One region of the Kribbella amoyensis genome, then DNA from elsewhere that is predicted to be linked to it. Evidence: riboswitches for the same ligand, from Rfam matches in the RefSeq annotation. Region 1 holds a riboswitch; each other region holds the start of a gene.
What was found. Region 1 has a riboswitch for cobalamin ahead of FB561_RS11215 (ABC transporter substrate-binding protein). Riboswitches for the same ligand answer to the same signal wherever they lie in the genome.

Region 1 (7,471 bases):
AGGAGGTCGGCGAGCGTCTGCGCCTGGTCGGTGAGGCGACGCGTCTCGGCGTCGGTGTATCCGTGCACGTAGTCAGTTCCCATGGCTCCACGATGCGATGACAATGGACCGGTGAACAGTTCCAATCAGGACGACATTGGCAGGTCCATAATGCCGGGAACCGACTTCCTGCAGCTCACGATGGCGGACGCTCCGGCCCGTGGGTTGGCGGACTGGCTCGCGGATCGGCTGCGCGCGGCGATCGCCGACGGACGGCTCCCGCTCGGCAGCCGGCTCCCCGCCAGCCGCGTCCTCGCCGCGGAGCTCCAGGTCTCCCGTGGCGTCGTCACCGAGGCCTACCAACGCCTGGCCGAGGACGGCCACGTCGCCGGACGCGGCCGCGCCGGGACCACGGTCGTCGCCACTCCGATCACGCCGCCGCCCAACGGCAACCAACCGGGCGAACGTCGGCGTGAGCGGCTGACGGTCCCGGCCGAACCAGGGTTCGACATCTTCGACACGATGCGCGCGGTACCGGCGCGGCTCGACCTGACACCGGGCGTCCCCGACCTCGGCGCGTTCCCGCGAGCCGCGTGGCTCCGGGCGGAACGGGCCGTGCTGAACGACCTCACCCCGGCCGCCTTCGGCTACGGACACCCCGCCGGTACGCCGGGCCTGCGCGCGGCCGTGGTCACCTGGCTCGCCCGCAATCGCGGGATCCAGGCGGACCCGGAGGACGTCATCGTGGTCGCCGGTGTCGCCCAGGCGATCAGCCTGGTCGCCCGGGTCCTGCAGCGGGACGGCATCACGGAGATGGCCGTGGAGGATCCCGGGTCGCTGGGATCCCGCCAGCACCTGCAGCACTGGGGTTTGCGGACGCCGCCCATCACCGTCGACGCCGACGGCCTCCGGGTCGACGAACTACGCCGCGTCGGCAGCCCGGCCGTGATGGTCACTCCGGCTCACCAGTTCCCCACCGGCGTCGTACTCGAAGGGGAACGCCGACGCGAGCTGATGCGCTGGGCGAGCGAAGGCGGGGTGATCTTCGAGGACGACTACGACGCCGAGCACCGGTACGACCGGCCGCCGGTCCCGGCGCTCCGGGCGATGCTGACCGACCAGGTCATCTACGCCGGCAGCGTGTCGAAGCTGCTGGCACCCGCCCTGCGCATCGGCTGGGTGCTCGCGCCACCGCGGTACCGGGACGCGCTCGTCGACGCGAAGCGGCTCGCCGACCTCGGCAACGCTGCCTTGCCGCAACTCGTCATCGCGCACCTGATGGAGTCCGGCGACCTCGAACGCCGGCTGCGGTACGCCCGGCGACGGCACCGGACTCGGCGGGACGCGATGATCGGTGCCATCAGCAACCACCTGCCGATGGCCACCGTGCACGGCGCGGCCGCCGGACTGCACCTGACGATCACGATCGACGGTCTCGACGACGTCGCCCTTGCGGCCGACGCGCTCGCCCACGGTGTGAAGACCCAGCCGTTGAGCTGGCACAGCCAGCAGCGGCGTCAGACCGGCCTCGTCCTCGGGTACGCCGCCCGCACGCCGACCGAGATCGCCGAAGCCGTCGCCGTCCTGGGTGACCTGGTCCGCGGCCGGATCCGAGTCACCCGCCGCGGCCGACCCGGTTCGCGCGAGCCAGCAGGAACAGCAGGTACGGCGCGCCGAGGAAGGCCGTGACGATCCCCACCGGCAGCGCGGTCGGGGCGAACAGTTGCCGCGCGATCAGGTCGGACGCGACCACGAGCAACGCCCCGAGCGCGCCCGCGACGGGGAGACTCGGCACGCCTTCGGGGACCAGCCGGCGCGCGAGCTGCGGGGCGACCAGCGCGACGAAACCGATCGGTCCCGCTGCCGCGGTCGCCAGCGCGGCCAGGCCGACCCCGATCGCGATCAGGACCGCCCGTGCGCCCTCGATCCGGACACCCAGCGCGCGGGCGAGGTCGTCGCCGAGTTCGAGCACGCGCAACTGCCGGGCGGCCGCCATCGCCGGCGGGACCAGGACGAGCAGAGCGACGCCGATGATGGTGGCCTGCGGCCATGATCGGCCGGCCAGGCTGCCGGTCAGCCAGAGCAGCGCGTTCTTGGCCGCGTAGATGTCGGCCAGCGTCAGCAGGTACGCGGTGAGCGACCCGATGATCGCGGTGACCCCGATCCCGACCAGGACCAGGCGTTGCCCGGCCACCCCGTTCCGGTACGCGAGCAGGTAGATGCAGGTCGCGGTGAGCAGCGAACCGGCGAGCGCTCCGGCCGGGATCCAAGCGGTACTGCTGCCGAGCACGGTGATCATCAGGACCGCGGCGAGCGCGGCGCCGGCGTTGATCCCGATCAGGTCCGGGCTGACCAGCGGATTCCGGGCCAGCCGCTGGAAGATCGCGCCGGACACCGCGAACGCGACCCCGACGCCGATCCCCACCAGGATCCGGGGCAGCCGGTTGTTCACCACCACGTCGGTCATGATCAGCGAACCGCGGCCCGCCAACGTCTCCAGGACCTGCGCGAGCGGGATCTCGTAGTCCCCGAGTGTCAGCGAGAACGCCGCAAGTCCGAGGGTGAGAGCCCAAGCCAGCAACGCGATCCCCGTTGCGACGGGATCGACGCGGGTGGAGACCCTGCCGACGCGGACGGCCCAGCGCGTACTCACAGCTCGGCCAGCTTCCGGCGACGGACCAGCGCGATGAACAAGGGCGCACCGAACAACGCGGTGACGATGCCGACCTGGAGTTCGGCCGGGCGGACGACGAGCCGGCCGGCCACATCGGCGAGCAGGAGCACCGTCGGCGCGAGGACCACCGACCAGGGCAGGATCCAGCGGTAGTCGGGACCCACGATAGTCCGCGCGACGTGGGGTACCGCGAGACCGACGAAGCCGATCGGGCCCGCCATCGCGGTCGCCGTCCCGGCCAGCAGGACGACCGCCAGGCCGGCCAGGATCCGGACCACGGTGACCCTGGTACCGAGGGCGGTCGCGAGGTCCTCGCCGAGGGCCAGCTGGTTGAGCGAGCGACCGAGGGCCAGCGCGAGAACGATGCCGACGGCAATGAACGGGACCGCCTGGGCGACGATCCCGCCGGTCGCCAGGGTGAGGGACCCGACCACCCAGAAGCGGAACTCGTTCAGCGTGGACAGGTCCAGCAAGGTCGCCGCGGACGTCACCGAGCCGAGCAGCGCCGATAACGCCGCACCGGCCAGCGCCAGCTTGACCGGGGTCGCGCCGCCCCGCCCGACCGACCCGACCAGGTGCACGACGACCGTCGCGACCAGTGCACCGCCCATGGCGAACCAGACGTACCCGGTCAGGCTGTGGATGCCGAGCAGCCCGATCGCCCCGACCACGGCCAGCGCCGCGCCCGCGTTGACGCCGAGCAGGCCGGGATCGGCCAGCGGGTTGCGGGTGACGCCCTGCATCAAGGCGCCGGCCAGACCCAACGCGGCGCCCGCGAGCAACCCGGTCGCGGTGCGCGGGAGGCGGAGGTACCGGATCACGCGGTCGGTGTCCGATCCGGCGAACTCGGCGGCCGCGGCGTACACGTCGCGGGGCCCGAACCACTGCGCCCCGGCCAGGAGCGAGAGGAGTACCGCGGCCAGCAGGACGGTGACCGCCGCGGCCAGTCCCGCCGCGCGCGGACCGCTGTGGTGCAGCAGTCCGCGGCGACGCGACAGCGTCACTTGACGCGATCCGGGTGGATGATCTTCGCGATCAGCTCTGTCGAGTGGGCGCCGCGGACACCGGCCGAGTGGTGTGCGAACAACCACGGCACGACGTGCTTGTTCTGCACGGCCTTGAGGTTCGCGAAGGCGGGATTGGCGAGGAGCTTGTCCACATCGGGCCGGGTCCGGTCCTCGGTCAGCGTCGCGTCGCAGCAGCCGCTGATCAGGACGTAGTCGGGATCGCGCTTGATGAACTCCTCGGCGCTGATCTTCACGTTCCGCTTGGCGGTGAGATCCGCGAACGCGTTCACGCCGCCGGCCTGGCGGATCAGTACCGTGCCGAAGTCGGGACCGCCCGACACGGTCAGCCCACCGCCCTCGAGGCCGGGTCGCACGATCGCCACCGTCGGCCGGTCCGCGCCCTTCACCTTCGCCTCGACGGCGGCGATCCGGCGCTGCTGGTCGGCGATCACCTGCTCCGCCTTGTCCCCCGCGCCGAACAGCTTGCCGAGGTCGCGCAGATCGGCGTACACGTTGTCCATCGACACGCTCGCCGGGTCGATCGCCTCGTCGCCCTTGCCGTCCGCCGTCGGGCAGAGCGGGCTGAAGATCCAGGTCCGGACCCCGAGGTCGGTCAGGCTCTTGCGGCTGCCGAAGCTCCCGTCCGTCCCGGCCGCGCTGAACACGTCGTTGAACCCGGACAGCACGAAGTCGGGGTTGTGGCTGAGCAGTTCCTCGCGACTCGGCAGGTTCTTGTAGTACTTGCGGTCGCGCTGCGCGTCGGCGTACTCCGGGAGCACCTCGGAGTCCAGGAACGCCGTACCGACCAGGCGATCGGACAGGCCGAGCGCGTGCGCCATCTCGATCGCCGGCTGGTACGCCGCGAAAACCCGCTCGGGCGGGCCGTCGACGGACACGTCCAGGCCGCAGTTCCGCACGGTGACGGCATCGGTGCTCGGACCGGCCTCGGCGGCGCCGCCGCAGGCCGTGAGCAGGGACAGGGCGACGGCAGCAGCAACTGCCTTACGTACAACGGCCATGGCGGACCGCTCCTCCAGCACCTCGTGGATGGGTCTGACACGCCGTGGCCGGTCTCCTGGCTGACGGGACACCACATCCACCGCACTGACCTTCCCAGTCCTCACGGACCAGTGGTCTCACCCTTACGAGGCGAACGCGCGGCGGAACTCCCGATCACAGTGGCGAGGGCCGCGCCGGTACTTCACCGGCTTCCCGAACACCACGGCGCGAGTACCGTAACCCAACCTGCGATCAAGTCGCACGAGCAGGTCCCACTTCGAGGGGGTTCAGCGGGTGTAGAGCGGGGACATCGCGAGGGCGAAGGCGACCATGTCGTCGGTCTTCGGCCGGCCGGTCGGAACCAGGTCGACGATCTTGTCGGTCCCCACGCGGATGGTCCCGCGGCCAGTCGCGGTGTCGACGTACCCCTCGTCGCCGAGCGGTACGGGCTGAGAGGTCGGCGCCTTGCGGATCGACGCCATCGCCGCTTGCGCATCCGGCACCCGGCGCACCGTCGAGTACAGGACCGCGTCGGCGTTGATCCACCCGCAGACCGTGTCCCCGGTCGCCGTCTGCCCGTCGCGCCGCGCCATCGCCTCCGCGCCCATCACCTTGGCCGCTGCCGAGGTACCGCGCTCGCAGTCCGGGCGCGTGATCAGCGGGGACGCCTCGGGCAATCCGGGTGCTTGCCGGGCCGCCTCCAGGCCGAGCGCGACGTACTTCGCGGAGGTGGCGGGTGGGCCTTCCACCTTGATCATCCTGGTGCCGAGCAGGAAGACGACGAAGCGGCTGGTCCCGAATCCGCCCTGGCCGACGGAGACGAGCTTGGACGGTTCGCCCCTCGTCGCGTCGTACGCCTTCTTCGCGGCGGCGAGCTCGCCCTTCGTCGCGGTGAGCACGGAGGTACCGACCTTGAGGACCGGGCCAGTCGGGCTGGTGCTGAGCGCGAGCTGGCAGAGGTCGTAGCTGGGCAACCCGATCTCCGCCGGAACCGCCTTCGGCTGAATCGTCACGACGGGCGCTGCGAGTGTGGCCTGGACGAAGGTCTGGTCCATCCGCACGCAAAGGGTGTCGGCGACCTTCGCGGTCGGTGGGGTGCCCGGCGTTTCTGTCGGGGTCGCTGAGGGGGACTCGGTCGGCGTGGTGCTGACGGAGACCAGCGGAGGTACGTCGGGCGCGCTCTCGTTCCCACCGCCACCACACCCAGCCAGCGCGGCGAGGGCGAGCACGGTGGACGAGGCGGCTACGGGACGGATTCGCATGGTGCACCGACTGTACCCAGGTGGCGGGTGGAGCAGAGGAGTACCCAGCACGCGCGGCTCCTCTGTCGCCGTGCTCACCCTGAGAGGCGGTAGTCGCGCCAACCGTCCGCAGCTACGGCGCCGTGCCCTCCCCAACGGCAGCCGTGGACCTCAGTTCCCGCTCGCGCACCGCGTGCTCGTCGGTTCTTGCGTCGTAGCGCCAGAAGTCCTTCAGCCATACCGCCGTCGCCAGCACGCCCGCGACGCACAACACGCCGCCGCTCACGATGGACGTCCGCACGCTCGTCAGGTCCGCCACCAACCCCGATCTCGACTGCCCGCCCAGCGGCCCCAGCGAGTACGACAGCATCTCGATTCCCGCCAGTCGGCCGCGCATCTCGTCCGGGATCGTCTGGTTCCAGATCACCGCGCGGAACAGTCCCGAGATCATGTCCGCTCCACCCGCGACCGCGAAGAAGGCGATCGCGAACCAGATGTTCGGCGCCAGTCCCGCGATCCCGACCGACGCGCCCCAGGTGATCGTCGCGAGCACCACAGCGCGGCCGTGGTGATGGACCCGGCTCGCCCAACCGCTCGTCAGCGTCGCCAGCATCGCGCCGATCGCCTCCGCGCTGTACAGCAACCCCAGGAGCTTCGGTTCCTTCAGCACCTCGGTCGCGAACGCCGGGAAGAGGACGATCGGCATCGCCAGGAACATCCCGACCATGTCCACCGCGTAGGTTCCCAGCAGGTCCCGCCGGCGGAAGGCGTACCGGACTCCGTCGCCGATCGCTCGCAGGCTCGGTGGGGTGCTGTGCTCGTTCGACTTGTACGAGCCGAGACGTACGTACAGCAGCGTCGCGATCGCCAGGCCGGCCAGTTCCACCGCGAACGCCCAGGTCACGCCCGCCGTGCCGACCAGCAACCCGCCGAGCGCCGGACCGGCGAGCTGGCCGACCTGGAGCGTCAGGGAGTTGAGCGTCACGGCCGCCGGCATCTGCTCGTGCCGGACGACCCTCGGGAACAGGGCTTCGCGGCTCGGGCGCTGCAGGGACGAGGCGATCGCGTTCAGGGCGCCGCAGACGTAGATCAGCCAGACACGGGGATCGTCGAGCAGCGTGTTGGCCAGCAGGAGTGCGCAGATGAGCACTTGGGCCGCGCCGGTGCCGATCAGCATCTTGCGGCGGTCCATGTGGTCCGCGAGGGCGCCGCCGTACAGGCCGAAGACGACCAGCGGGGCGATCGTGACCAGGCCCATCGCGCCGACGGCGAAGTTGGAGCCGGTGAGTTGGTACAGCTGGTACGGCAGCGCCACGTAGCCGACCATGCCGCCGAGGAAGAAGACCGAGCCGGCGACCACCAGGATGCGGAAGTCCCGGGATCCACGCCAGGGAGTCAGGTCGACCCGGAGCCTGGCCAGCCGGGAGCGGAAACTGGTTGCCACCGGCCCATGGTGACATGGGCGACTCGCCTCGACGAACCTGTTTTACGTCCGGACCGACGCGCTCTCCCGAGGGTGCCGAGGTCCGCTGGGTCAGGGCGTCAGCAGGGGTAGCAGCGGTCCCAGATCG
Region 2 (7,471 bases), on a different contig from region 1:
ACCGCCCAGTCCAGGTACTCCTTGTGCTCGGCCTCGCGGAGCGGCAGCAGTTCGCGCAACGCGGGCTCGTCGACCTGGATGATGCCGGTGCCGGCGTCGACCAGGTCCCCGATCTCGTCCCGGAGCGCGAGGGCGACCTGGTCCGCGGTGACCGCGAGCGGCTGGTCGTCGCGGACGAAGGACCAGGCCAGGATCGTCACCGGGCCGGTCAGCATGCCCTTCACCGGCCGATCGGTGAGCGACTGCGCGTACGACGTCCAGCCGACCGTCATCGGGCCGGTCCGGGCCACGTCGCCGTGCAGGATCGGCGGCCGGACACAGCGGGTCCCGTACGACTGGACCCAGCCGAGCCGGGTGGTCGCGAACCCGTCGAGCTGCTCGGCGAAGTACTGCACCATGTCGTTGCGTTCCGGCTCGCCGTGGACCAGGACGTCGAGCCCCAGCTCGGTCTGGACCAGCACCACCCGGGCGATCTCGGCGCGCATCCGCTCGTCGTACGTCGACTGGTCGATCCGGCCCGCCTGGAACTCGGCCCGCGCTCGGCGGACGTCGGCCGTCTGCGGGAAGGAGCCGATCGTCGTGGTCGGAACCGCGGGCAGCCGGAGGGCCTCCCGTTGCGCGGCGGCGCGTTCGGCGTACGGGGCGCGACGCCGGTCCTCGGGCCGGATCGCGGCCACTCGCGCCTGGATCTCGGTATCTCCCGGCTCACGTCCAACGGCCGAGCTCAGGACGCCGCGGTCGTCGTGGAGCGCCCGGCCGAGGAGTACCACCTCGTCGACCTTCTGCGCGGCGAAGCTCAGCCGGTCGCGGACCTGGGGATCGACGTCGGTCTCCACGGCCACGTCGTACGGGACGTGGAGCAGCGAGCAGGACGTCGAAACCACCAGCTGACCAACCGATCCGAGCAGCACCGCGCACCGTGACAGGGCGGCCCCGAGGTCGGTCCGCCAAACGTTGCGCCCGTCCACCACTCCCGCGACCACCGTCTTGCGCTGGAACTCGGGCAGCGCCGCGATCCGTTCGACGGTCCCGGGCGCGGACACCAGGTCGACGGCGATCCCCTCCACCGCGGTGGCCGCCAGCCGGGGGAGTGCGTCGCCCAGGTCGCCGAAGTACGACGCCACCAGCAGCTTCGGGCGCCGGGGGAGCGCGGACAGCCGGTCGTACGCGGACCGCAAGACGTCCAACTCGGCCGGGGTCCGGTCAGCCACGAACGCCGGTTCGTCGAGCTGGACCCACTCGGCGCCGGCCGCGTCGAGTCGCTCGAGCAGTTCCGCGTACACGTCGAGCAGCGGGTCGAGCAGATCGAGCGGGGCGAAGCCGGGGGCCGCATCCGCCGACGCCTTCGACAACAGCAGGAACGTCACCGGGCCGACCAGGACAGGCCGGGTCCGTACCCCGAGCGCGGCCGCCTCGGCGAGCTCGGCCAGCGGCTTGTCCCCGGCGAGCCGGAAGCTGGTCGCGCCGTCGAGTTCGGGGACCAGGTAGTGGTAGTTCGTGTCGAACCACTTCGTCAGTTCCAGCGGAGCCACGTCGCCGGTACCACGGGCCATCGCGAAGTACGTGTCGAGCCGCGACAACCCGAGTTCGCGGAAGCGGTGCGGTACGGCGTCGACCAGATGGGCCAGGTCGAGTACCTGGTCGTAGTACGAGAACGTGTTGCCAGGAACGACGTCCAAGCCGCGGCCGGCCAGGTCGGTGAGCGTGGCGGCTCGTTGCCCGGCCGTGCGGCGCTCGAGTTCGGTGGCGTCGATCGCGCCGGCCCAGTACTGCTCGACGGCGTGCTTGAGTTCTCGCCGGGGCCCGATCCGCGGGTAGCCCAGCACGGTGGTCCCGATCGGACCGATGGATGTGTTCACGTCTCTCTCCTCGCGAGCGCGGTGACGAGGCGCTGGGCTCGCGGGACGGCGACCAGGCGGCACGCCGACGCACGGCAGCCGCTGCAGGCAGGTCCTCCCACGAGACCCTCGACCTCACCGCACACCGGGTGGTGTGCGGACCGAAGGCAGGTGTTCGGACTCACGGGCGGGCCGACCGGATTCGGTCGGCTGGCCTACTGGCCGTCGCTTCCCAGGCCTTGCGGCCCAGTGCTTCTGACGGCGGTCGTTCCCGTTCACCGCTGCGGGGCAGTCCCGGATTCGCGCCAGGTTCCCTGTTGCCTCGTGCCTCGCCGCGCCTCTGCGCGGCCGACACGAACCATCGGCGGCACCGACCTTAGCGCGTCCCGTCGACCCGGTGTGTCGGCCGTCTCACCTCGGCAGCGATCAGTTCTGCCCGTTGGAGAGGAACAGCGTCACCTGGGACCCCGGGGGCGGGCGGTCGCCGGTTCGCGGATCGGTGTAGGCGACGGTGCCCTCGGCCTCCGGGGAGTTCACCCGGTCGCCGGACAGGACGACCTGGTACCCGGCTCGGCTCAGCGTGTCCGTCGCCTCGCCGGGGCTCATCCCGCTGACCGGGGGCAGGGACTTGCCGTCGCCGCCGGTGATCTTGCTGTTCGGCGGGACGAAGCGGCGCAGCGGCATCCCCTGCAGGGCCTTCTCCATCGCGGTCTGCCAGAGCGGGCCCGCGGTCCCGGACCCGGTCGGGTCGGAGATGTCCTGGCCGTCGAGGGTGTGGCCGTACATCAGGTTCGTGTACGGCAGGGTGGCGTCGGCGACGACGGCGGCCGCGGCCAGGTTCGGGGTGTAGCCGGCGTACCAGACGGCCAGGTTGTCCTGGATGGTGCCGGTCTTGCCGGCCAGGTCCCAGTTGCCGAAGTTCAGCCGGCCGCCGGTACCGCCCGGTTCCATCACGGCGCTGAGGACGCGGTTGACGCCGTCGGCGACGGCGGGAGTGAGGACCTGCCGGCAACCGATCCCGGGCGTCTGGACGGGCTTGCCGGACTTGTCCTGCACCGACGTGACCACGGTCGGCCGGCAGTACTTGCCGCGGGCCGCGAAGGTCGCGTACGCGTTCGAGAGCATCAACGGAGTCACGTACCCGACGCCGAGCGTCATCGAGACCACCTGGTCGAGCGGTTCCTGGGTCTGCGCGTTGTACATGCCGAGGTTCGCCGCGATCGTGGCGATCGAGCACAGCCCGGTGCGCTGGGACAGTTGCAGGAAGTACGTGTTGGTCGAGGCCTTCGCGGCTTCGATCATCGTCAGGTTGCCGCTGCGGGTGGAGTTCCGCGGGCGGTAGTTCGGGTCCCGGGTGGAGCCGGAGCAGGTCTTGAACCGGCGTCCACTCAGGTCGATCTGCGCGGGCGAGTTGATCCGGTACGTCAGCGGCAGCCCCTGCTGGATCGCGGCCGCGATCGTGAACGCCTTCATGGTGGAGCCGTTCTGGAACCCGCCGTACCCGCCGGGGTACGACTTCTCCACGTTCAGGTTGTAGTACGTGTGGTTGCGGCCCTTGCCGTACGGCTTGCTCTGCACCATCCCCTTGACCAGGCCGCTGCCTGGCTCGACCACGGTGATGGCCGCGATCGCGGTGTCCGAGACCTTGGCGTGCTCCTTGATCGACGCCTGCGCGGCCGCCTGGATCCGCGGGTCGAGCGAGGTCCGGATGGTCAGCCCGCCGGTCTTCAGGTAGTGCTCGCGCTCCTTCGGGGTACTGCCGAGGGCCGGGTTGTCCAGCAACTTGGCCACCGCGTACTCGCAGTAGAACGGGTACCGCGAGTTGGCGCAGCCGTTCGGGACCTTGCGGATCTTCTTGAAGTCGATCACCGGCGCCTTCCTGGCGTCCGCGGCCTGCTTGGCAGTGATCAGGTTCAGCTCGCGCATCCGGGCGATGACCAGGTCCCGGCGGTCCTTGGCCCGCTTCAGGTTGTTCGTCGGGTCGTACCCGGTCGGGTTCTTCACCAGGCCGGCCAGCATCGCGGCCTGGGGCAGGGTGAGCTTGGCGGCCGAGACGCCGAAGTAGTGCTGCGCGGCCGTCTGGACGCCGAACGCGCCGTCGCCGAAGTTGGCCAGGTTCAGGTACTTCTCCAGGATCTGGTCCTTGCTGAACTGCTTCTCGATGGCGACCGCGTACCGCAGCTCGGTGAGCTTGCGCTCGTAGGTGACGGCGGTGGCCGCTTTGCGTTGCTCGGCGGTGTCGGCCTTCTCGATCAGGCTCATCTTCACGTACTGCTGGGTGATGCTGGAGCCGCCCTGCTGGACCGAGCCCTCGCTCCGGTTCCGGATCAGCGCGCGCAGCGTGCCCTGGGCGTCCAGGGCGCCGTGCTCGTAGAAGCGTGAGTCCTCGATCGCGACGATCGCGCGCCGCATGATCGGGCTGATCTGGTCCAGCGGCACCGGGACCCGGTTCTGTTCGTAGAGGGTGGCGATCCAGGTCCCGTCGGCGGCCAGCATCTTGCTGCGGACGGCGAGTGGAGCGGTCTCCAGGTCCTGCGGCAGGTTCTGCATCGAGACGGCCGCCTTCTGGGTGGCGAACCCGGCGAACCCCGCGAACGGAATCGCCAGCCCCGCGGCCAGCGCACCAGCCAGCACGCTCACGCCGAGGAACACGACCAGCGACCGAGCGCGACTGCGGACACCCCTTTCGGCTGTGCGCATACCACAAGGCTAACGGAGGAGGTGGAGGCGGGTCAGGACTCGCCGCAAATTAGGTTAGGTTAACCTAACCGCCATGATCGCTCGACGCATCGGAGTTGCGGCTGCCCTGCTCGCCCTCGCGACGACGTTCGCGGGGTGCGGGACCGGCCCGGAGGAGGCGAGCGCGGACGAGCCGTTCGCCCGCGTGGCCACGAAGTTCGGCGAGGTGAAGGTCCCTTCCGAGCCGAAGCGGGTGGTCGCCCTCGGCTGGGGCGACGCGGAGACGGCGCTGGCGCTCGGGGTCCAGCCGGTCGGCGCGAGCGACTGGCTCGCCTTCGGCGGTGAAGGGGTCGGTGTCTGGGCGAAGGGGATGTACCAGCAGGCGCCGCAGCTGATCGGCACGCTCGAGCCCGAGTACGAGAAGATCGCGGCGCTGAAGCCGGACCTGATCCTCGACGTGAAGTCCAGCGGCGACCAGGCCCGGTACGACACCCTCGCCGCGATCGCGCCGACGGTGGGCGTCCCGGCCGGCGCCGAGCAGTACAAGCTGTCCTGGAAGCAGCAGACCGAGCTGATCGCGGCGGCGCTGGGCCGGTCCGCCAAGGGACGCGAGGTGATCGACGCGGCCACCAAGAGCTTCGAGCAGGCGGCGAGCGAGCACCCCGAGTTCGCCGGGAAGACGATCACGCTGGGCGCCCGGACCTCGGCGGGCTACGGCGCCTACGTGTCCGGGACCGGGCGGGTCGAGTTCGTCCAGCGGCTCGGGTTCAAGAACAACCCGGAGATCGACGCGCGGAAGACCGAGAAGTTCTCCGTGCCCGTCTCGCGGGAGAACCTGCAGCTGCTGGACGCGGACCTCACCGTCGTCACCCCGATCGGCGTCGACGCCGGGCAGATCGGCGCCGACCCGCTGTACCGCGCGATCCCCTCGGTCAAGGCGGGCCGCGCGGTGGTCTTCACCGACAAGACGATCAGTTCGGCCTTCGCGACCGACTCGGTCCTGTCCGTCGGGTACGCCCTCAAGGTCGTCGTCCCGCTCTTCGCCAAGGCGCTGCAGCCGGCTTCGTAGTCGGTCCGCGCCAGAGGGCTTGACCTGGAGTCCACTCCAGATTGCAGGCTCGGTGCTACACGCCTTCGGGACAAGGGAGTAGCACCATGAGCACCAACGCAGAACGGGTCGCGGACCGGGCCGTCGGGGATCGGACCACGAGCCCGCTTGGCATCGGCTGCTGGGCGATCGGCGGCCCGTTCCGGTTCGACGGCCGCCCGGCCGGCTGGGGCGAGGTGGACGACGCGGAGAGCATCCGGATGATCCACGCCGCCGTCGACGGCGGGATCCGGTTGTTCGACACCGCCGACGTCTACGGCACCGGTCACAGCGAGCGCGTCCTCGGCAAAGCGCTCGGCCAGTTGCCGGCCGGGGCGCGGGACGATGTCATCGTGGCGACGAAGTTCGCGCTCCAGTTCGACGAGACCACGCGGACCGGGGCCGGGGAGGACGTCTCCCCGCCGGCGATCCGGTCCGCTTGCGAGGCGAGCCTGCGGCGGCTGGGGACGGACGCGATCGACGTGTACCAGTTGCACGGCGGCGTGAGTACCGGGGCCGTGGCCGACGAGGTGGTCGCGACGCTGACCGAGCTGGTTGCCGAGGGCAAGGTCAAGGCGTTCGGGACGAGTGCGGACGTGCCCGAGGTGATGGCGAGCTTCGCCCAGTCGCCGCATGCCGTGACCGTGCAGACACAGATCAACGTGTTCGGTCACCAGCCGGAGGTCCTCACCGCGGCCCATCAGCACAACTTCGCCGTCCTGGCCCGGAGCCCGCTCGCGATGGGTCTGCTCACCGGCAAATACACGCTGGCGAACCGGCCCGCCCTCGACGACGTCCGGCGCGACACCCCGTGGTGGACGTACTTCGACGACGATGCGATGGGGGAGTGGCTCCAGCGGCTCGACGCGGTCCGCGACCTGCTCGGGACCGGCGGCCGGACCTTGACCCAGGGCGCGCTCGGCTACGTCTGGGCGCTCGACCCGGCGATCATCCCGTTGCCCGGGGCGCGCACCGCGGCCCAGGCGGTGGAGCACGCCGAGGCCGTCGCGTTCGGACCGTTGCCGACAGCAATCAGGGAGCAGATCGACGAGCTGCTGGCCGATTCGCCCGACCGGCACTGAGCCGTCCACCGCCGGGCGACCGAACCGCGGCGACGCCGGCCGGGCGTGAGATCGTGGGACCTGGATCGGCGGTTCGGCGGGAGCCGCCGGGAAGGATCGCCGATGACGCAGGACAGCAGAGCCGGCGCGGCGCCGGAGCGGCGGCGGCCCGCGACCATGTACGAGGTGGCCCGGCTGGCCGGGGTCTCCCACCAGACGGTGTCGCGGTACCTGCGCAAGGAGGCCGTGAGCGCCGAGACCTCGGCCAAGGTCGCGGCCGCGATGGAGCAGCTGGACTACCGGCCGAACCTCGCCGCCCGGGCGATGCGGACCCGTCGCGCGCACCGGATCGTCGTCGTCCTGCCGGAGTCGACGGCCGCGATGCCGGTCCGGATGCTGAAGGGCGCGGCCGCCGCCGCGCACGAGGCCGGGTACCTGCTCGACGTGGTCAGCCTGGAGGGTGACGCCACCGCCAGGGCCGCCCGGATCAGGACGCTGTTGCACCCGGAGAGCGTCGACGCCATCCTCTCCTTCACCCCGTTGTCGGAGGAGACCGGTGGCGTCGACCTGTCCGCGTTCGCGGTCCCGATCGTGATCGACGGCGAGTACGACGACAACATGCGCGCCCGGGGTCTGCTGGCCGACGCGACCCCGGCCGCGGACATCGTGAAGTACCTGGCCGGGCTCGGGCATCGCCGGTTCCTGCACGTCGCCGGACCGGCCGCGTGGACGTCCGCGCGGAACAGGCGCACCGTGTACGAGCGGACCGTCGCCGAGCTCGGCCTGGAGTCGTACGGCGTGGTCGA
Region 3 (7,471 bases), 2.9 Mb from region 1:
ACGTCCGGGCCGGAGCCGGCGATCGCGCTGGCCGCGTTGACGTTCGGCAACGTGGTGCTGATGATCCAGCCGCCGCGCGGGTTCGGCGAGAACCCGGTGGCGATCTACCACGATCCGGACATGGCCCCGTCGCACCACTACCTGGCCGCGTACCGCTGGCTGGAGGCCGCGCCCGAGGACGGCGGCTTCGGCGCGCACGCGGTCGTCCACCTTGGTAAGCACGGCACGCTGGAATGGCTGCCGGGCAAGGGGATCGGGCTGGCGGCCGACTGCGCCCCGGACGCCGTCCTGGGGAACCTGCCGCTGGTGTACCCGTTCATCGTCAACGACCCGGGCGAGGGGACGCAGGCCAAGCGTCGCGGGCACGCCGTGATCGTCGACCACCTGGTCCCGCCGATGGCGCGCGCCGAGACGTACGGCGACATGGCCAAGCTGGAGTACCTGCTGGACGAGTACGCGACCGTGCAGGCGCTCGACCCGGAGAAGGTACCGACCTTGCGGGCGCAGATCTGGACGTTGATCCAGGCGGCCCAGTTGCACCACGACCTGCACACCACGGAGAAGCCGGACGACGAGGAGTTCGACGAGTTCGTCCTGCACCTCGACGGGTACCTCTGCGAGATCAAGGACGTGCAGATCCGCGACGGCCTGCACGTCCTCGGTGGCGGTCCGGCCGGCGAGGCACGGGTGAACCTCGTGCTCGCGGTCCTGCGCGCTGCCCAGATGTGGGGCGGTACGGCGGGCGCGGTGCCGGGGTTGCGCAAGGCGCTCGGTGAGACCTTCGGTGTGGACGATGCGGCGATGCTCGCGGATCCGGGCAAGCCGGTCCCGGAGCTGGCCGACCTCGCGACACTGGCGGACCTGCCCGCGGTCAGCGGTGCGGACGGGGTGGACCTGCTCGAGGCGGTCTCCCGCAAGCTGGTCCTCGGGATGGAGACGCTGAGCTGGGACGCGGCCAAGGTGCCGGTGGTGATCGCCGAGGTGCTCGGCCGCGACTCCGCCGCCGTGGCCGCCTCGCTGACCTTCGCCGCGACCGAGGTGGTGCCGCGGCTGGGCCGGACCGGCGACGAGCTGACGAACGTGCTGCGCGCCCTGGACGGCCGGTTCGTCGAGGCGGGTCCGTCGGGCTCGCCGACCCGCGGCCTGGTGAACGTGCTGCCGACCGGCCGGAACTTCTACGCCGTCGACCCGAAGGCGATCCCGAGCCGCAACGCCTGGGACGTCGGGGTCGCGCTGGCCGACTCGCTGCTGACCCGGCACCGCGCCGAGACGGGGGAGTGGCCGCGCTCGGTCGGCCTGACGGTCTGGGGGACGTCGGCGATGCGGACCCAGGGCGACGACCTGGCCGAGGTGCTCTGGCTGCTCGGTTGCCGGCCGGTCTGGGACGAGGCGTCCCGCCGGGTGACCGGGTTCGAGCCGGTCCCGGTCGCCGAGCTGGGCCGGCCGCGGATCGACGTCACGATCCGGATCTCCGGGTTCTTCCGGGACGCGTTCCCCCACGTGGTGGCGCTGCTGGACGAGGCGGTCCGGACCGTCGCCGGCCTGGACGAGCCGGCCGAGGACAACTACCTGCGTGCCCACGTCCTCGATGACGTTGCGTCTGGCAACGATCTGCGGGCGTCGACGGCCCGGGTCTTCGGGTCCAAGCCCGGCTCGTACGGCGCCGGCCTGCTGCCGTTGGTCGACGCGCGGAACTGGCGGACCGACGCCGAGCTGGCCGAGGTGTACGCGGTCTGGGGCGGGTACGCGTACGGCCAGGGCCTGGACGGGGCCGAGGCGCGTGGGTCGATGGAGCGCGCGTACGCCCGGATCCAGGTGGCCGCGAAGAACGCCGACACCCGCGAGCACGACATCATGGACTCGGACGACTACTTCCAGTACCACGGCGGCATGGTGGCGATGGTGCGGCACCTGACCGGCGCCAACCCGAAGGCGTACATCGGCGACTCGGCGGTGCCCGCGCAGGTGAAGACCCGGTCGCTGGAGGAGGAGACCAAGCGGGTCTTCCGGGCCCGGGTGGTGAATCCGCGCTGGATGGCGGCGATGCAGCGGCACGGGTACAAGGGCGCCTTCGAGATGGCGGCCACGGTCGACTACCTCTTCGGGTACGACGCGACCGCGGGGGTGGTGGACGACTGGATGTACGAGACGCTCACCACCGAGTACGTCGCGAACCATGAGGTGGCGGAGTTCTTCCGCAAGTCCAACCCGTGGGCCCGGCACGGGATCGCGGAGCGGCTGCTCGAAGCGGCCCAGCGCGGACTGTGGTCCGAGCCGTCCGCCGAAGCCCTGGAGACCCTGCGGGCCGCCGTGCTCGAGACCGAGGGTGACATCGAGGACCGCTGACTCCTGCTCGACGTCCGGTGTTCAGGCCGGGCCCGACGCGGTGTGATTGGGTGGAGTCATGGCTGCCGAGCGACTCCGGGTCCTGATCACCAACGACGACGGGTACCAGGCGCGCGGGATCCGCGCCCTCGCGGCAGCCGTCGCCGCCCAGGGTCACGACGTGGTCGTGGTCGCGCCGCTGGACGACCAGAGCGGCGTCGGGTCCGCCCGGGCCGGGATGGTCGGGCGGCCGATCGAGTCGGCGTCCGAGGAGGCCGGTGGCATCACCTTCACGGGGATCGCCGGCACGCCCGCGCTCGCGGTGACGCTGGCCGCCGTCGGCGCGTTCGGGGCCGCGCCGGACGTGGTCGTCTCCGGGATCAACCACGGCCACAACATCGGCGTACCGATCCTGCACTCCGGGACCGTCGCGGCCGCGCTCACCGCCGCGACCCAGGGGATGTCGGCGCTCGCAGTGAGTATCGACTCCGAGACCCCGCAGTACCTGGAGACCGCCGGCGCGGTCGCGGCCGAGGCGCTCGACTGGCTCGTCGGCGAACCGGCCGGCACGGTCCTCACGCTGAACGTCCCGGATCGCCCGGTGGCCGAGCTGGAGGGGATCCGGCGCGCCCACCTGACGCCGATCGAACGGTCCCGCATCGCCGGGACCGTCGCCGAGACCGGCGAGCCGATGATCGTGCTGGAGGACCCGGAGGCCGCGCCCGACCCGGCCACCGACGAGGCCCTGCTGGCCAAGGGCTACGTCACCGTCACGCCCATCGTCGGGGTGCGCGAGACCGACGTCGCGGTTCCCACCGACCGGTGGACCGAAGCGCTCCAGTCCTGAGGCTCCGCGGCCGGTAGGTGGTGATCGTCGCCACCCGACCGGAGTGCTGCCCGGGGCGTCGCCGTGTGCCATGATCTGGCGGACGGCAGTGGAGGAACACCGGTGACCGGCTGAGGCCGGGAGTCCGGGGCGGTCCCGCCACTGTGACCGGGTGATTCCCGGAAGCCAGGACATCTGCCGCCGTCCGCCCGGGAGCGTTGGCGTGCCCGGGTGTGCCGAGTGCCGTTGCGGGCGTGGACACCCGCTGGACGAAGGGAATCGCCGCTGATGCGGTCTGCTCCGACCACTGCCCGTCCTTCGCTGGGCTTCCCGTTCACCGCCGTCGTCGGGATGGACGACCTGCAGCTCGCGCTGGTGCTGGCCGCGATCTCACCGGCCATCGGCGGCGTGCTGATCCGCGGCGAGAAGGGGACGGCCAAGTCGACGGCCGTCCGCGCCCTGACCGAGATCCTGCCCCCGGTCGACGTGGTCACCGGCTGCCGGTTCTCCTGCGACCCGGGCGACCCCGATCCCGACTGCCCCGACGGTCCCCATGACGCCGCTGCCGCTGCGGTGCGACCCGCGCGGCTGGTGGAACTGCCGGTGGGCGCGACCGAGGACCGGGTACTCGGCTCGCTGCACCTGGAACGCGCGCTGGCCGAGGGCATCACGGCGTACGAGCCGGGGTTGCTCGCCGCCGCGCATCGCGGGCTGCTGTACGTGGACGAGGTCAACCTGCTGCACGACCACCTGGTCGACGTCCTGCTGGACGCGGCCGCGATGGGCCGGGCGACCGTCGAGCGGGACGGGGTGTCGGTGACGCACCCGGCGCGGTTCGTCCTGGTCGGGACGATGAACCCGGAGGAGGGCGAGCTCCGGCCACAGCTGCTCGACCGGTTCGGCCTGACCGTGGACGTGGTCGCGAGCCGGGATCCCGCGGTCCGGGTCGAGGTGATGCGGGCACGGCTGGCGTACGAGGCCGACGCGGCGAGCTTCGTCGGCCGGTACGACGCCGCGCAGCGCGAACTCGCCGAGCGCATCGTCAAGGCGCGGAGCCTGCTGGCGGACGTGATCCTGACCGACCCGGCGCTGCGGCAGATCGCCGAGATCTGCGCCGCCTTCGACGTGGACGGGATGCGGGCGGACCTGGTCACCGCGCGGACCGCGGTCGCACACGCGGCCTGGTCGGGGCGGACCGTGGTGGAGGTGGAGGACGTCCGGGCCGCGGCGAAGCTCGCCCTGCCGCACCGGCGGCGGCGCAACCCGTTCGACGCGCCCGGGCTGGACGAGGAGCAGCTCGAGCAGGCGATCAACGACAGCATGCCGCAAGACCCGGACGACGATCCCGACGGTGGTCCCGACGGCGGTCCCGGGGGTGGCGGGCCTGAGGGTGGTCCGGATGATGGCGGGCCGGATCGTGATGGGTCGGACCGCGACTCCGCGTCCTCCGGCGCCGACGACGCGAACAACGCCGAGCAAGCTGGCGCGGCGCCGGCCGGGCAGGTCGCGGCCAGTTCCGAGCCGTACAAGGCGCGCCTGCTCAGCATCCAGTCGGCCGGGACCGGGGTCGCCGGCCGCCGGTCGCGCGCGATCACCGAGGTGGGCCGCGTCGTCGGCGACCGCGTCCGGGTCGGGCGTGAGTCCGGCCGCCCGCATCTGCTGGCGACCCTGCGCAACGCGGCGCCGCACCAGCGCACCCGCGGCCGGACCGGTCCGGGTCTCGCCGTGCGGCCGGCCGACGTCCGGATGACGGTCCGCGAAGGCCGCGAGGGCAACCTGGTCCTCTTCTGCGTCGACGCGTCCGGCTCGATGGGGACGAAGAAGCGGATGGGCGAGGTGAAGACGGCGATCGTCTCGCTCCTGCTGGACGCGTACCAGCGCCGCGACACGGTCGGCCTGGTCACCTTCGCCCGCACCACGGCCACGGTCGCGCTGCCGCCGACCGGCAGTGTCGAGACCGCGGTTCGCCGGCTCGAATCCCTGCCGACCGGCGGGCGGACCCCACTGGCCGAAGGTCTGCTGCAAGCGGCCGACGTCCTGCGAATCGCCGCGATCCGCGATCCGCGCCGCCGGCCGATGCTCGTCCTCGTCACCGACGGCCGGGCGACCCAAGGTGAGAACGCCTTCGCCCGGGCTCGTCAGGCCGCCGGGTGGATCGCGGCGCAGGGGATCGCCACGATCGTCGTGGACTGTGAGTCACGGCGTGGCGTCCGGCTCGGGCTGGCGGCAGAACTGGCCGGCGACCTCGGCGCGGAGTACCTGGATCTGGGCGAGGTCGCGGCGGGTCACCTGGTCCGCGCGGTGACGGAACGGCGGGCCGCCTGATGCCGCAAGGACAGCCGACCGAGGTACCGAAGGACGGTCTGACCACCCGGCAGCGGCGGAACCGGCCGTTGCTGATGGTGCACACCGGGGAGATGAAGGGGAAGTCGACCGCCGCCTTCGGGATGGCGTTGCGCGGCTGGAACCAGGGCTGGAACATCGGCGTGTTCCAGTTCGTCAAGAGCGCGAAGTGGCGGGTCGGCGAGGAGAGCGCGTTCAAGGCGCTCGGGCAGTTGCACGAGGCAACGGGTCAGGGTGGTCCGGTCGAGTGGCACAAGATGGGCGAGGGCTGGAGCTGGTCGCGCAAGAGCGGCACCGAGGAGGACCACGCCGCCGCCGCGCTGGAGGGCTGGCGGGAGATCCAGCGCCGGATCGCGGCCGAGGCGCACGACCTGTACGTGCTGGACGAGTTCACCTATCCGATGAAGTGGGGCTGGGTCGACGTCGACGAGGTGGTCGCGACGCTGACGGACCGGCCGGGCCACCAGTACGTGGTGATCACCGGCCGGAACGCCGATCCACGGTTGCTCGCCGCGGCCGATCTGGTCACCGAGATGACCAAGGTGAAGCATCCGATGGACGCGGGGCAGAAGGGCCAGAAGGGGATCGAGTGGTGATCCCGCGGATCGTCGTGGCCGCACCCGCCTCGGGGGCCGGCAAGACGACGGTCGCGGTCGGGCTGATGGCGGCCCTGCGGAAGGCCGGGCACACCGTGGCCGGGTTCAAGGTCGGCCCGGACTACATCGATCCCGGCTTCCACGCCGTCGCGACCGGGCGCCCCGGCCGCAACCTCGACGCGATGCTGTCCGGCGAGGAACGCGTCGCACCGTTGTTCACCCACGGCGCGGCGGGGGCGGACATCGCCGTGGTCGAGGGCGTGATGGGCCTGTACGACGGCGCCCTCGGGACCGACGGGTTCTCCTCCACGGCCCATGTCGCGAAGTTGCTCCGGGCCCCTGTCGTCCTGGTGGTCGACGCCTCGGCGGCCGGTCGCAGTGTGGGTGCCGTGGTCCAGGGATTCGTTGCCTTCGACACCGAGGTACGGATCGTCGGGGTGATCCTGAACAAGGTCGGCTCCGACCGGCACGAGGCCGAGGTCCGGGCCGGGGTCGCCCCGACCGGTGTCCCGGTGCTCGGCGTTCTCCGCCGCGATACCAGGCTGACCGTCCCGAGCCGTCACCTCGGCCTGGTTCCCGCCGACGAGCAGAGGAGTCAGGCGGACACCGCGGTCGAGGCGGCGGCCGAGCTGGTTCGCGCGGGTGTCGACCTCGAGGCATTCGTCGCTGCGGCGAGCGCGGCCGTGCCCTTGGAGACGGACGTGTGGGACCCGGCCGATGAGGTCGCCCCGGCCGAGGCGGGCAGGCCGGTGATCGCGATGGCGGGCGGGCCGGTCTTCTCCTTCCGGTACACCGAGACGGCCGAGCTGCTGACCGCGGCCGGTGCCGAGGTGGTCACGTTCGACCCGTTGCACGACCAGTTGCCCGAGGCAACCGCCGCGCTGTACCTCGGGGGCGGCTTCCCGGAGATGCACGCCGAGGCGCTCTCCGCGAACGTCGCCCTGCGGGACCAGGTGGCCGGTGCCGTCGCGGGCGGTCTGCCCGTGATCGCCGAGTGCGCCGGACTGCTCTACCTGTGCCGTGAGCTGGACGGGCACCCGATGACCGGCGTCCTGCCTGCCGTGGCGCGGATGACGAGCAAGCTGACGCTGGGATACCGGACCGCCATCGCCGCGAGGACGACGGCGTTCTTCGACGAGGGACGGCGCGTCCGTGGACACGAGTTCCACCGCACCGAGGTCGTCGCGGACGACGGCGACTCACCCGCTTGGTACCTCCCGGGCGGCAGCACCGAAGGAATCACCCGGCCGACCGTGCACGCGTCGTACCTGCATCTGCATTGGACGGCGACACCGGACGTCCCCGCTCGTCTTGTAGCGGCAGCGCGGATCCACGCGGGGCTGGAGAAGTGAGCCTGGTCCTGGGGATCGGCCTGCGCGCC

Region 2: it holds a riboswitch for cobalamin, as region 1 does, so the genes downstream of both, metE (5-methyltetrahydropteroyltriglutamate--homocysteine S-methyltransferase) here and FB561_RS11215 (ABC transporter substrate-binding protein) in region 1, are expected to answer to the same signal.
Region 3: it holds a riboswitch for cobalamin, as region 1 does, so the genes downstream of both, FB561_RS24330 (putative cobaltochelatase) here and FB561_RS11215 (ABC transporter substrate-binding protein) in region 1, are expected to answer to the same signal.

The regions. Positions count from the first base shown of each region.
Region 1 covers NZ_VIVK01000001.1:2,346,264-2,353,734, reverse strand. The annotation lists gene FB561_RS11235 (methyltransferase domain-containing protein) at 1-83, opposite strand, end outside; gene pdxR (MocR-like pyridoxine biosynthesis transcription factor PdxR) at 151-1,668, shown strand; gene FB561_RS11225 (FecCD family ABC transporter permease) at 1,595-2,632, opposite strand; gene FB561_RS11220 (FecCD family ABC transporter permease) at 2,629-3,657, opposite strand; gene FB561_RS11215 (ABC transporter substrate-binding protein) at 3,654-4,679, opposite strand; cobalamin riboswitch at 4,709-4,899, opposite strand; gene FB561_RS11210 (hypothetical protein) at 4,947-5,921, opposite strand; gene FB561_RS11205 (MFS transporter) at 6,034-7,344, opposite strand; gene FB561_RS11200 (sterol carrier family protein) at 7,435-7,471, opposite strand, start outside.
Region 2 covers NZ_VIVK01000005.1:17,734-25,204, reverse strand. The annotation lists partial or broken gene metE (5-methyltetrahydropteroyltriglutamate--homocysteine S-methyltransferase) at 1-1,859, opposite strand, end outside; cobalamin riboswitch at 1,988-2,216, opposite strand; gene FB561_RS37520 (penicillin-binding protein) at 2,265-4,538, opposite strand; gene FB561_RS37515 (iron-siderophore ABC transporter substrate-binding protein) at 4,612-5,586, shown strand; gene FB561_RS37510 (aldo/keto reductase) at 5,673-6,686, shown strand; gene FB561_RS37505 (LacI family DNA-binding transcriptional regulator) at 6,789-7,471, shown strand, end outside.
Region 3 covers NZ_VIVK01000001.1:5,197,178-5,204,648, forward strand. The annotation lists gene cobN (cobaltochelatase subunit CobN) at 1-2,346, shown strand, start outside; gene surE (5'/3'-nucleotidase SurE) at 2,405-3,172, shown strand; cobalamin riboswitch at 3,242-3,368, shown strand; gene FB561_RS24330 (putative cobaltochelatase) at 3,440-5,476, shown strand; gene cobO (cob(I)yrinic acid a,c-diamide adenosyltransferase) at 5,476-6,090, shown strand; gene FB561_RS24340 (cobyrinic acid a,c-diamide synthase CobB) at 6,087-7,442, shown strand; gene bluB (5,6-dimethylbenzimidazole synthase) at 7,439-7,471, shown strand, end outside.